Regions from separate parts of the Streptomyces sp. NPDC056580 genome, predicted to be linked through region 1. Evidence: riboswitches for the same ligand, from Rfam matches in the RefSeq annotation. Region 1 holds a riboswitch; the other holds the start of a gene.
What was found. Region 1 has a riboswitch for S-adenosylmethionine ahead of thrC (threonine synthase). Riboswitches for the same ligand answer to the same signal wherever they lie in the genome.

Region 1 (4,931 bases):
GCGCGGCGTGCAGCGCCTCCGCCGTCCCCACGACGTCGTACGGGTTCACCACGATCGCGTCCTCGCCCAGCTCCTCGTACGCCCCGGCCTCCCGCGAGAGCACCAGCGCGCACCCCTCGTCGGAGACGACCGGCACCTCCTTGGCGACCAGGTTCATGCCGTCCCGGATCGGGTTGACCAGCGCCACGTCCGCGAGCCGGTACGCGGCCAGGGAACGGGCGAAGTCGTCCCTGACGTGCAGCACCACCGGCGTCCAGCCGGGCGTCCCGTAGCGGGAGTTGATCTCCTCCGCGACCCGCCGCACCTCGGCGGTGTAGTCGCGGTAGATCTCGAGGTCCTGCCGCGAGGGATAGGCGAACGCGATGTGCACCACCCGCTCGCGCCACTCGGGACGGGCCTCCAGCAGCTGCCGGTACGCCAGCAGCCCGCGCACGATGTTCTTGGACAGCTCGGTGCGGTCCACCCGGACGATGGTCCGGCGCCCCTCGCCGACCTCCGCGCGCAGGGCCGCCATCCGCTCGTCCACGTCCGGCCGGTGCGCCCGCTCGCGCAGGAAGTCGGCGTCCGCTCCGAGCCCGTGCACCCCGATCCTGGTCCCGGACGGGATGCCGGGTCCGAGCACCGCGTGGCAGCAGTCCGTGAACGCGTCCGCCCAGCGCTGCGTCAGGAACGCCGCCCGGTCCGCGCCGAGGATGCCGGTCAGCAGCTCGGCGGCGATGTCGTCGGGCAGCAGCCGGAAGTAGTCCGGCGGGGCCCAGGGGGTGTGCGAGAAGTGGCCGATGCGCAGATCGGGGCGGAGCTGGCGGAGCATGCGCGGGGCGAGGGCCAGGTGGTAGTCCTGGATGAGCACCGCGGCGCCCTCGGCCGCCTCCTGCGCCAGCGCCTCGGCGAACGCCCGGTTGTACGCCTGGTAGGAGGCCCACTGGCGGCGGAACTCCGCGTCGAGGACCGGCTCCAGCGGGGTCTGGTAGAGCATGTGGTGGACGAACCAGAGGACCGAGTTGGCGATGCCGTTGTAGGCGTCGTGGTGCACGGCCGCGTCGATGTCCAGCATCCGCACCCGCTGCCCGGCGGTGTCCTCGGCGGGCAGCAGGCCGCCGCCCGCCCGCCGTACCGCCTCCCGGTCGCCGTCGCCGAGCGCGGCGCAGACCCACACCGCGTTGGTGTCCGGCCCGATGGCCGACAGCCCCGAGACCAGCCCGCCCCCGCCCCGTCTGGCGCGCAGCGAGCCGTCCTCGAGCACCTCGTACGAAACCGGGCCGCGGTTGGACGCGACCAGCACCTCAGCAGCGTGCGTGGAAGACATGACTCTCAACCTAGCCCGGCCCGGAAACGCTCAAACGTACGCTCCGCCCGGGAAGGGGGCTGTATACAGCCGTTCTTCCGCGTCCGCCGCGCCGCCCGGCGCACCGCCCGCGCGGCCGCTCAGGCCACCCTGCGGTGCGCGTACTCCGCGATCTCCGCCATCGGCGGCCGCTCCTCGGTGTCCACCGGGTAGGTGCGCGGCTCGAACCCGTCCTCGCCCCGCTCGAACTGGGTGAGCGAGGGTCGCACCAGGTGGCCGCGGGCCAGCCGGAGCTGGGCGGTGCGGTAGATCGCCGCGGCCATCCGGCCGAGCGCCTGCCCGTCCTGGTGCCGGTGCCTGCGCACGCCCACGTCCACCTGGGCCAGCGCGTCCAGGCCCACCAGGTGCAGCGCGTCCACCAGCATGCCGAGCTCCACCCCGTAGCCCACCGGGAACGGAAGCTGCTCCAGCAGCGAGCGGCGGGCCGCGTACTCCCCGCCCAGCGGCTGCACGAAACCGGCGAGCTGCGGCCAGTGCATGTTCAGCAGCGGGCGGGCCATCAGCTCGGTGACCCGGCCGCCCTGCCCGGCGGCGCCCCCGAGCGGGCGGTCGTACATCGCCTTGACCAGGTCGACGTCCGGGTCGGTGAGCAGCGGGCCGACGATGCCGAGCACGAAGTCCGAGGAGAACTCCCGCAGGTCGGCGTCGACGAAGCAGACGATGTCCCCGCTCGTCGCCAGCAGCGAGCGCCACAGCACCTCGCCCTTGCCGGGGACGGCCGGTATGCGCGGCAGGAGGGCGTCGCGGTGCACCACCCGGGCGCCGGCCGCGGAGGCGACCTGGGCGGTGCGGTCGGTGGAGCCGGAGTCGACGACGACCAGTTCGTCGACCAGCGGGGCCCGGCGCATGAGGTCCCGGCGGACGGCGGCGACTATCTCGCCGACCGTCTCCTCCTCGTTGAGCGCGGGCAGGACGACGGAGACGGACAGTCCGGTGCGCTGCTTGGCGGCCAGGACTCCGTGCAGCGGACGGTCGGCCACGGACCAGGAGCGGGTGGCCAGCCAGCGCTCGACTTCTTCCAGCACGGTCTGCGGCTCCTCACTTTCGTGATCACACCTGACGGGAGTGATGCATCTCGCGGTTCGGACGACTATCTCAACTGTCCCGGCCGTCGGTTACAGTCTTGAACAACGCCGATGACCATCGCATGTCGGGGGTCGCCCGGCGTTCACAACCGAATACCGCTCATCCAGAGGGGCAGAGGGACACGGCCCGATGAAGCCCCGGCAACCCCCCTGAGCCGCACTCGTCATCGCGAGGCTCCCGGCCAGGGAAGGTGCCAAATCCGTCTCACGGCGAGATGCGTCGTGAGGAAGATGAGGAGAAAGGGCCTCGCCTCCATGGCTGTGCAGACAGTTGCAAGCACCAGCAATCCCGCCGTCGACCTCGGCCCCGCCGCTGCCCTGAGCTGTCGCGAGTGCGGCCACCGGGTACCCCTCGGACCTGTCTTCGCGTGCGAGGAGTGTTTCGGCCCGCTGGAGATCGCATACGACTTCTCCGGCTACGACGCCGAAGAGCTGCGCCGGCGCATCGAAGCGGGCCCCGCGAACATCTGGCGCTACGCGCCCCTGCTGCCCGTCCCCGCCGACGTGGCCGACAAGCCCAACATCAACCCGGGCTGGACCAAGCTCGTCAAGGCCGACAACCTGGCCCGCGAGCTGGGCGTCAGCGGCGGCCTGTACGTGAAGGACGACTCCGGCAACCCGACGCACTCCTTCAAGGACCGTGTCGTCGCCCAGGCCCTGGAGGCCGCGCGCGCCTTCGGCTTCACCACCCTGTCCTGCTCCTCCACCGGCAACCTGGCCGGCGCCGTCGGCGCCGCCGCCGCCCGGGCCGGCTTCCGCTCCTGCGTGTTCATCCCGCACGACCTGGAGCAGGGCAAGGTCGTCATGGCCGCGGTCTACGGCGGCGAACTCGTCGGCATCGAGGGCAACTACGACGACGTGAACCGCTTCTGCTCCGAGCTGATCGGCGACCCGGCCGGCGAGGGCTGGGGCTTCGTCAACGTCAACCTGCGGCCGTACTACGCCGAGGGCTCCAAGACGCTGGCGTACGAGATCTGCGAGCAGCTCGGCTGGCGGCTGCCGGACCAGATCGTGGTCCCGATCGCCTCCGGCTCCCAGCTCACCAAGATCGACAAGGGTCTGCGGGAGCTGATCGAGCTGGGCCTGGTCGAGGACCGTCCGTACAAGATCTTCGGCGCCCAGGCCGAGGGCTGCTCGCCGGTGTCGACCGCGTACAAGGCGGGCCACGACGTCGTGCGGCCGCAGAAGCCGAACACCATCGCCAAGTCCCTGGCCATCGGCAACCCGGCCGACGGGCCGTACGTCCTGGACATCGCGCGCCGCACCGGCGGAGCGGTGGAGGACGTGACGGACGAGGAGGTCGTGGACGCCATCAAGCTGCTGGCCCGCACCGAGGGCATCTTCGCGGAGACGGCGGGCGGCGTGACCGTCGGCGTCACCCGCAAGCTGCTCAAGGACGGGCTCCTGGACCCGGCGAAGACCACCGTCGTCCTCAACACCGGCGACGGCCTCAAGACCCTGGACGCGGTGGCCGGCACCGGCCTCACCGCCACCATCCGCCCGAACCTGGACTCCTTCCGAGAGGCTGGCCTCGCATGAGCGTGACCGTTCGCATCCCCACCATCCTGCGCACCTACACCGGCGGGCAGGCCGAGGTCGCGGCCGAGGGCGCGACCCTCGCCGAGGTCATCGAGAGCCTGGAGGAGAACCACACCGGGATCGCCGCCCGGGTGCTGGACGACCAGGGCAAGCTGCGCCGCTTCGTCAACGTGTACGTCAACGACGACGATGTCCGTTTCGAGCAGGGCCTGCAGACCGCCACGCCGGACGGCGCCGGCGTCTCGATCATTCCGGCCGTCGCCGGCGGCTGACCGAATGCCCGATCATTACCTTCGGTAACCCCAGTTGCCGATCGTTCATTGAATGGCCTCCACCGTGAGAGAAACGGAGGGGGCCATTCAGTGTGATTGAGCACGGTAGAGTTGGGGAACCTGCCCCCGGATCGTGGGCCGGGAACCTTGGATTCGCCGCGGTGCACCCGACAAGAAGCAGCCAAAGTGCGGGCTCTCTCTGCGGCTTTTGCGTATTTTATGGGGCCCGACTTGCCCTGAATTCGGGCGAATTCACGCTACATTCCGGACCGTTCGCGTCCATATTTCTCGTCCGATTGACCTGTTGCAGACGGCAGTTGGGCAGATACATTCAGCGGCGGTCGACGCGTTCCGGCGCACGCCCCCGGCCAATGGGGGGTGAGGTCTGACCCGGGTCCGCGAAGTGCGGATCTGTGCAAGGGCCAGTAATAGGGGAGTTAGGCATGGCTCAGGGCACCGTCAAGTGGTTCAACGCGGAGAAGGGGTACGGCTTCATCGCGGTCGACGGTGGTGCGGACGTATTCGTCCACTACAGCGCCATTCAGATGGACGGCTACCGCACCCTGGAAGAGGGCCAGCGGGTGGAGTTCGAGATCTCGCAGGGCCAGAAGGGCCCGCAGGCCGACATGGTTCGCCTCAGCGCCTGAACGTTTCTTGCACGAAGGGCCCGCACCTCGCACAGGGTGCGGG
Region 2 (4,931 bases), on a different contig from region 1:
GAGTAGGTGCCAGAGCTCCCGTTGCGCTAGACACGGGCGTACGAGGAGCCGATGGTGTCTTCGAGGGGCACGGGGTTCTCTTTCTCCTTGTGGGGCGTCGTCTGGCGGGATGGACGGATGCGTACGGCGCTCCTCTTCCGCACCCGCAGATAGGGCAGGACACGCCTGCGCAGAGGATCGGCCGAGGCAGGCCTTCCACGCGGCCAGCGGCCCCCGCAGTCGGGGCAGGCGTACAGCGACGGCTCGGGGCACACCTCGTGGACGATGACGTGCAAGACCCGGCTGGTCACCGGATGCCGCCGGGACTCAGGCGAGGCCCCGACACCCGCCGGTAGTTCGGTTTCGAGTGATGCGGCGCAGTGCGGGCATCGCGAGGGCGGGACCACAGCAGCACTCCTCAAGTCTGTGTGATGGCTCCTCGGCCGATGCCGTGGAGGCGTGTGCTTGCCACTAACGTCGCCAAGCGGTCGAATTTCGTACCGCTACGGTCCGCGAGCCGCGGGCGACCAGCCAGGTTGTCGGTCGGAGGCAGACGCGAGGCCCGGTCTGGCAATAACTGGGGCCGACGAGTCGTTCAGGAGGCCCGTCGGGCGCCGCCCTAAGCGAAGGGGACGACGCCCGTGGCGTGTTTTCTCCGTACTCAGCGCGGCCGCTCTCGCGTCGGAGAAGGTGATCAAGGACGTGACACGCCAGATCTCGCCGAACAGCGGATAGAGGACGCCCTCCAGCGCGGCCTCCGCCGGGCCATCGAACAATTGATCCGACATGCGTCACAACGGGCCCCCGCGGCAAGAGCTGAGGGAGACGGGCGGCGACCTCTGCTCCCCGCCCGGGGGGATGGTCCCTACTTGTGCTCCAGATCCAGGGGGTTGTCGTCGGCGTCGATGTACTGCTCCGTATCGGTGTAGCCCATGTTGAGGCTGTTGCGGCGCCGCCTGCCGATGGAGAGCACGCGTAGTTCCAGGCGCTTCGTCCAGCCCGCCACGTCGGCCGGGGAGACTGGCCCGACCTCGCACTGGGTCAGCCAGAGCACGGGGTCGAAGCGGTCCGAGGTCCCGGTGAGGGCGGCGGCGAGGTTGAAGGCGATGTGTCGGCGGGCGTCGAAGTCCTGGTCGTCGGATTCAGCGATGGCCGCGGAGATGGTTTCGTAGTCGGCGCGGCTCATCTGTCGGTTCGTGGCCATGGGGTTCCTTCTGGCTCGAGGTGGTTGCTTCTCGGGGGTACGCCACGGGTCGCCGGACTCGGATGTCGAGTCGGACGGCCCGCACGCAGGGGGTGCGTATGCATCACGCAGCGATGGACGTGCGCTGTCCTCCGATGGCCGGCCGCTGCTCAGACGGGCGGACTGACCGGCGCTGTCTCTGGCCCGGCGGGCGGCGGTGCTGTAGGAGCTGCGGGAGCCCCTCCAGGCGCCCTTCGCTTGCTCCCCGCACCCGCGGGGATGGCCCCAATAGCGTCACGCACGAGGACGGCGCCTATGTCCGTTGCGCCGCCGTCGCAGGACAGCAGAGACCGGGCGCCGGGGGTCCAGGCGAAGACCGCGTCCTGGCCGGAGCACCGCCCCGGTTCACGCGCCGTCGAGTCGTTCAGGCCGGCGATCGCGACGCTCTGCTGGATGTGGGTGCCGTGCGCATCGCCTCCCGCAGCGGGCGCCAGCCCTCGCCGGTCGAGCTCGTCGAGGAGCCGGGCCTGGGTGCGGGCGTTGTCTTCGGCGAGGGTGGGACGGCCGTGGAGGTCGCACGACGTGACGACGTGGAGGGCGGCGGTGCCGACAGGTCCCAGGAGTTCAGGGAAAGGATCCTGGGCCATGCCCTGCGGACACGGTTCGACCCGTACCGTCCGGTCCGGGAATCGGATATCGACGACCGTCCGCCGGAAGAGTTCCCAGTTCTGGGGTGTGGTCGCAGCGTCAGTGACCTGCATGAGGGCCTCCTGTGAACGAAGGACCCCCTTACCCACCGGCAGGGAGATCGGTGCTCGGTCCCACACGGCTGTGGGAGCCAGTCTTCGGCGCGATCGGCGTCGTGACCGAGCGGAATGTTGCCACACCACCGCTCAAGGGGTAAAGCGTTGTGGATCACATTGTGCAAGATCCAGACGGGTGTTAGCTTCGCGCCCGGTCACGAGTTCCAGCGTCAAGCCCCGGCTTGCTGGACGACATCCCGTTTGCCGCGGATGCCCCGGAGGACGACCAGCCCAGCGCGCGGTGCGTTGGGAAACCGCAGATCACCGGGGTGCGGGTGTGCACTACCGGGGTCCATCGACTCCGGAGGGTTGACCGCCCGTGCCCGTTTCCGACGCGATCCCCGCAGTGCCGACGGGGCGACAGGCCCAGAAGCCTGAGCCGACGCCCGGACCCGCCATGTCCGCAGTCGCAGAGCCGGACCGCGCGGGACTGGTGACCACCGGCCTCGACGCTGCCCGGGCGCTGTTCTGCACGGCTGAGGCGAGCGGCTCCGGTCGGCCTGGAACTGACGAGATCTTCGACGAGTGGCTCGACAGCGGATTCGACATCGCCTTCTACCGCGGCGAGGACCGACCCCTTCAGGTACGTGCTGTCAGTCAGGGGGAGCATGTTCCCGGATCGCTGATCAGCAGCCGTATCGGAAAGGCCCGGTTGGAGTCGGTCTGCCTCAATCCTCACCGGCACGCACCCGTCGGGCCCCGGAACCCGGACCCGGTGTCTGCGGAAGGCGAGGAGGCCGACGGAACAGAGGCCCGAACGGGGGCCGGCATGCCCGGCATTCACCGGGGAGACGCGGACAAGCGGCGGTACGCGAAGGTGGAGTACCAGGAGGACACCGGCTGCGTTCTGACGGTCGTGGACGACTTCGCCGAAGGAACGGGGACGGAGTCGGCCCATCACCTGGGCGGCGACATCACCGCGGGCATCGAAAGAGACTGGTTCGAAACGCTCACCACCCTCACCGAACTCGCCCAGGCGAGGCTGGAAAAGGAGGGGTGGGCCCCGGACGGTCCGTGGCAGATCCAGTGGTGGTGCAGCTCCTGCGACGTCACGGACCCGCCGTACGAAACCCTTGAAGTGTTCGAAGAGTACGGCTTCGATCCAGACGAGATCACGCAGCACTATGTGTCCATCTACAGCCAGGGCAGCAACGGCTTCTACACCGTTGAGTTCAGTGCGGAGCACCGGGGAGAGGACCACGTCATGTACCTCCAGCTGGAACTGGACGCTGGCAGCCAGAAGCTGGGCAGCGGCAGTCTCGACGAACTGCGGAGCCACCTGGAACAGGCGACGGAACGGGTGCGGGAGGCCGGCTACACCCCGCTCGACGGCGACTGGAGCGTCCACTGGACACGCTGCCACGTGCCTCTGACCATGCTGTAACCCCGAGGCCCCGAAACCAGCAGCGTGGCTGAGGCCGTCAGGGCTGCAGCTAGACACACGCGCACCCGATCGGTCGGCGCGCCCGCCGTCGTGGCTGGCTTTCGTCGGCTGAGGCACAGACGACCTCCGGGACGAGGCGCCGCCCTCACGAGTGGAGGGCGGCCGCAGCCTTGACTCGGTCATTGAAACTCCCGGCCAAAGTCGCTACGCCGACCTAGGTGTGCTGTCCGGCGGGTCGCCCCACCGACCCCGCATCCGACAGCTATGTCACCCGAACGGCCCAACGTGACGTGCCACCCACATGGATGAACATCAAGCTGATTAGTGCCCCAATCAAGGCAATCCGTGAAAGGGGAACCGAATGCGCATTCGACGTATCCTCGCCGCTGGCATCGCCACGGCAGCCCTCGCCGGACTCGGCCTCACAGGTGCCGCCACCGCCACCGCCGCCAACCTCACCCCAAGCCAGGGCGCCATCAATGCCCTCACCCCGGGTGAGTGCACCGACGGCGGCGGAACGGTCGATTGGACCCCCAACCCGGCCAACCCCGGCACCGGGACCTGCAGGGGCGGCACGGGCAACGGGCAGGCAGTCGACTAAACGCCACTAGGCGCTAGGAACGCTCCGCAGCCACGCGCTGCGGGGCGTTCCCGCGTCAGCGTAGCCGTGGAGAGTCGCAGGGACCGTGCCGACCCGTCGGGCACGCTAAGTGGCCAACAGTCGTCCAGTCGTCCTTGTCTTAGCCCTCCCGCTCGGGGCCGTCTCTGGGCCGTGCGGGGGTGCTCAACGACGATCAACGCTGACAACCACCGACAGCTAAGTCGCAGGTCGCAGCATTGATCGATTGCACGGCCGCAGGTCAGAGACCCGGCTCTTCGCTTACGGCCCCGTTTCCAGGTGGCGATGCCTGGTAGGCGCTGGGGTGGCGGGTGGACCGAGAGCTCCACCTTGACGTCCGATACCCGCCGGACCCGGCTGCCCGAAGCGAGCATGCTGGGTCACATGGTCAACGTGTTTGAGGGGCTCATCGATCGGTTCCTCGGGTCCAGCGCCGAGTTCGAACAGAAGCTGCGAGCAGTGCGATCCGAGCAGTGGACCTGGCCAACTCCCTGCGCCGAGTGGAACGTGCGGGAGTTGGTCAACCACATGACTCGCGGAAACCTCAACTACGTGAGTCTGCTGCATGGCGGTGGCGCCGCCGCTTTCCTGCGGCTGCGGGACGCCGACGCGCTGGGCACGGATCCGGTTGGCGCGTACGCCCTGTCCGTACGCGAGTGTGCCCATGCGTTCGGGGAGACCGGTGCTCTTCAGCGGGTTCTGGACTATCCCTTGGGCCCGGTGTCCGGCCAGCAGGCACTTGCCCTGAGAGTCACGGACAGCGCTGTCCACACCTGGGACCTCGCACGGGCTGTCAACCTGGACGACGCCCTCGATGGCAGCCTCGTGGCGTGGATCGAAGAAAATCTTGACGCGATCTACGCAGGGTTGCCGGAAACGCCCACCGCTGCAGAAACAACTCATCGGTTCTTTGCCGCTCCCGACGGCGTGCTCGCTAACAACTCCTCCCCCCAAATGCGACTG

Region 2: it holds a riboswitch for S-adenosylmethionine, as region 1 does, so the genes downstream of both, ACFQ9Z_RS14700 (hypothetical protein) here and thrC (threonine synthase) in region 1, are expected to answer to the same signal.

What each region holds. Positions count from the first base shown of each region.
Region 1 is NZ_JBHTVE010000014.1:130,677-135,607, reverse strand. It holds gene ACFQ9Z_RS29060 (trehalose-6-phosphate synthase) at 1-1,306, opposite strand, end outside; gene ACFQ9Z_RS29055 (glucosyl-3-phosphoglycerate synthase) at 1,426-2,370, opposite strand; SAM riboswitch class I at 2,528-2,668, shown strand; gene thrC (threonine synthase) at 2,686-3,969, shown strand; gene ACFQ9Z_RS29045 (ubiquitin-like small modifier protein 1) at 3,966-4,241, shown strand; gene ACFQ9Z_RS29040 (cold-shock protein) at 4,685-4,888, shown strand.
Region 2 is NZ_JBHTVE010000006.1:200,107-205,037, reverse strand. It holds gene ACFQ9Z_RS14710 (hypothetical protein) at 845-1,183, opposite strand; gene ACFQ9Z_RS14705 (DUF3293 domain-containing protein) at 1,333-1,809, opposite strand; SAM riboswitch class IV at 2,119-2,228, shown strand; gene ACFQ9Z_RS14700 (hypothetical protein) at 2,285-3,349, shown strand; gene ACFQ9Z_RS14695 (hypothetical protein) at 3,711-3,950, shown strand; gene ACFQ9Z_RS14690 (TIGR03086 family metal-binding protein) at 4,353-4,931, shown strand, end outside.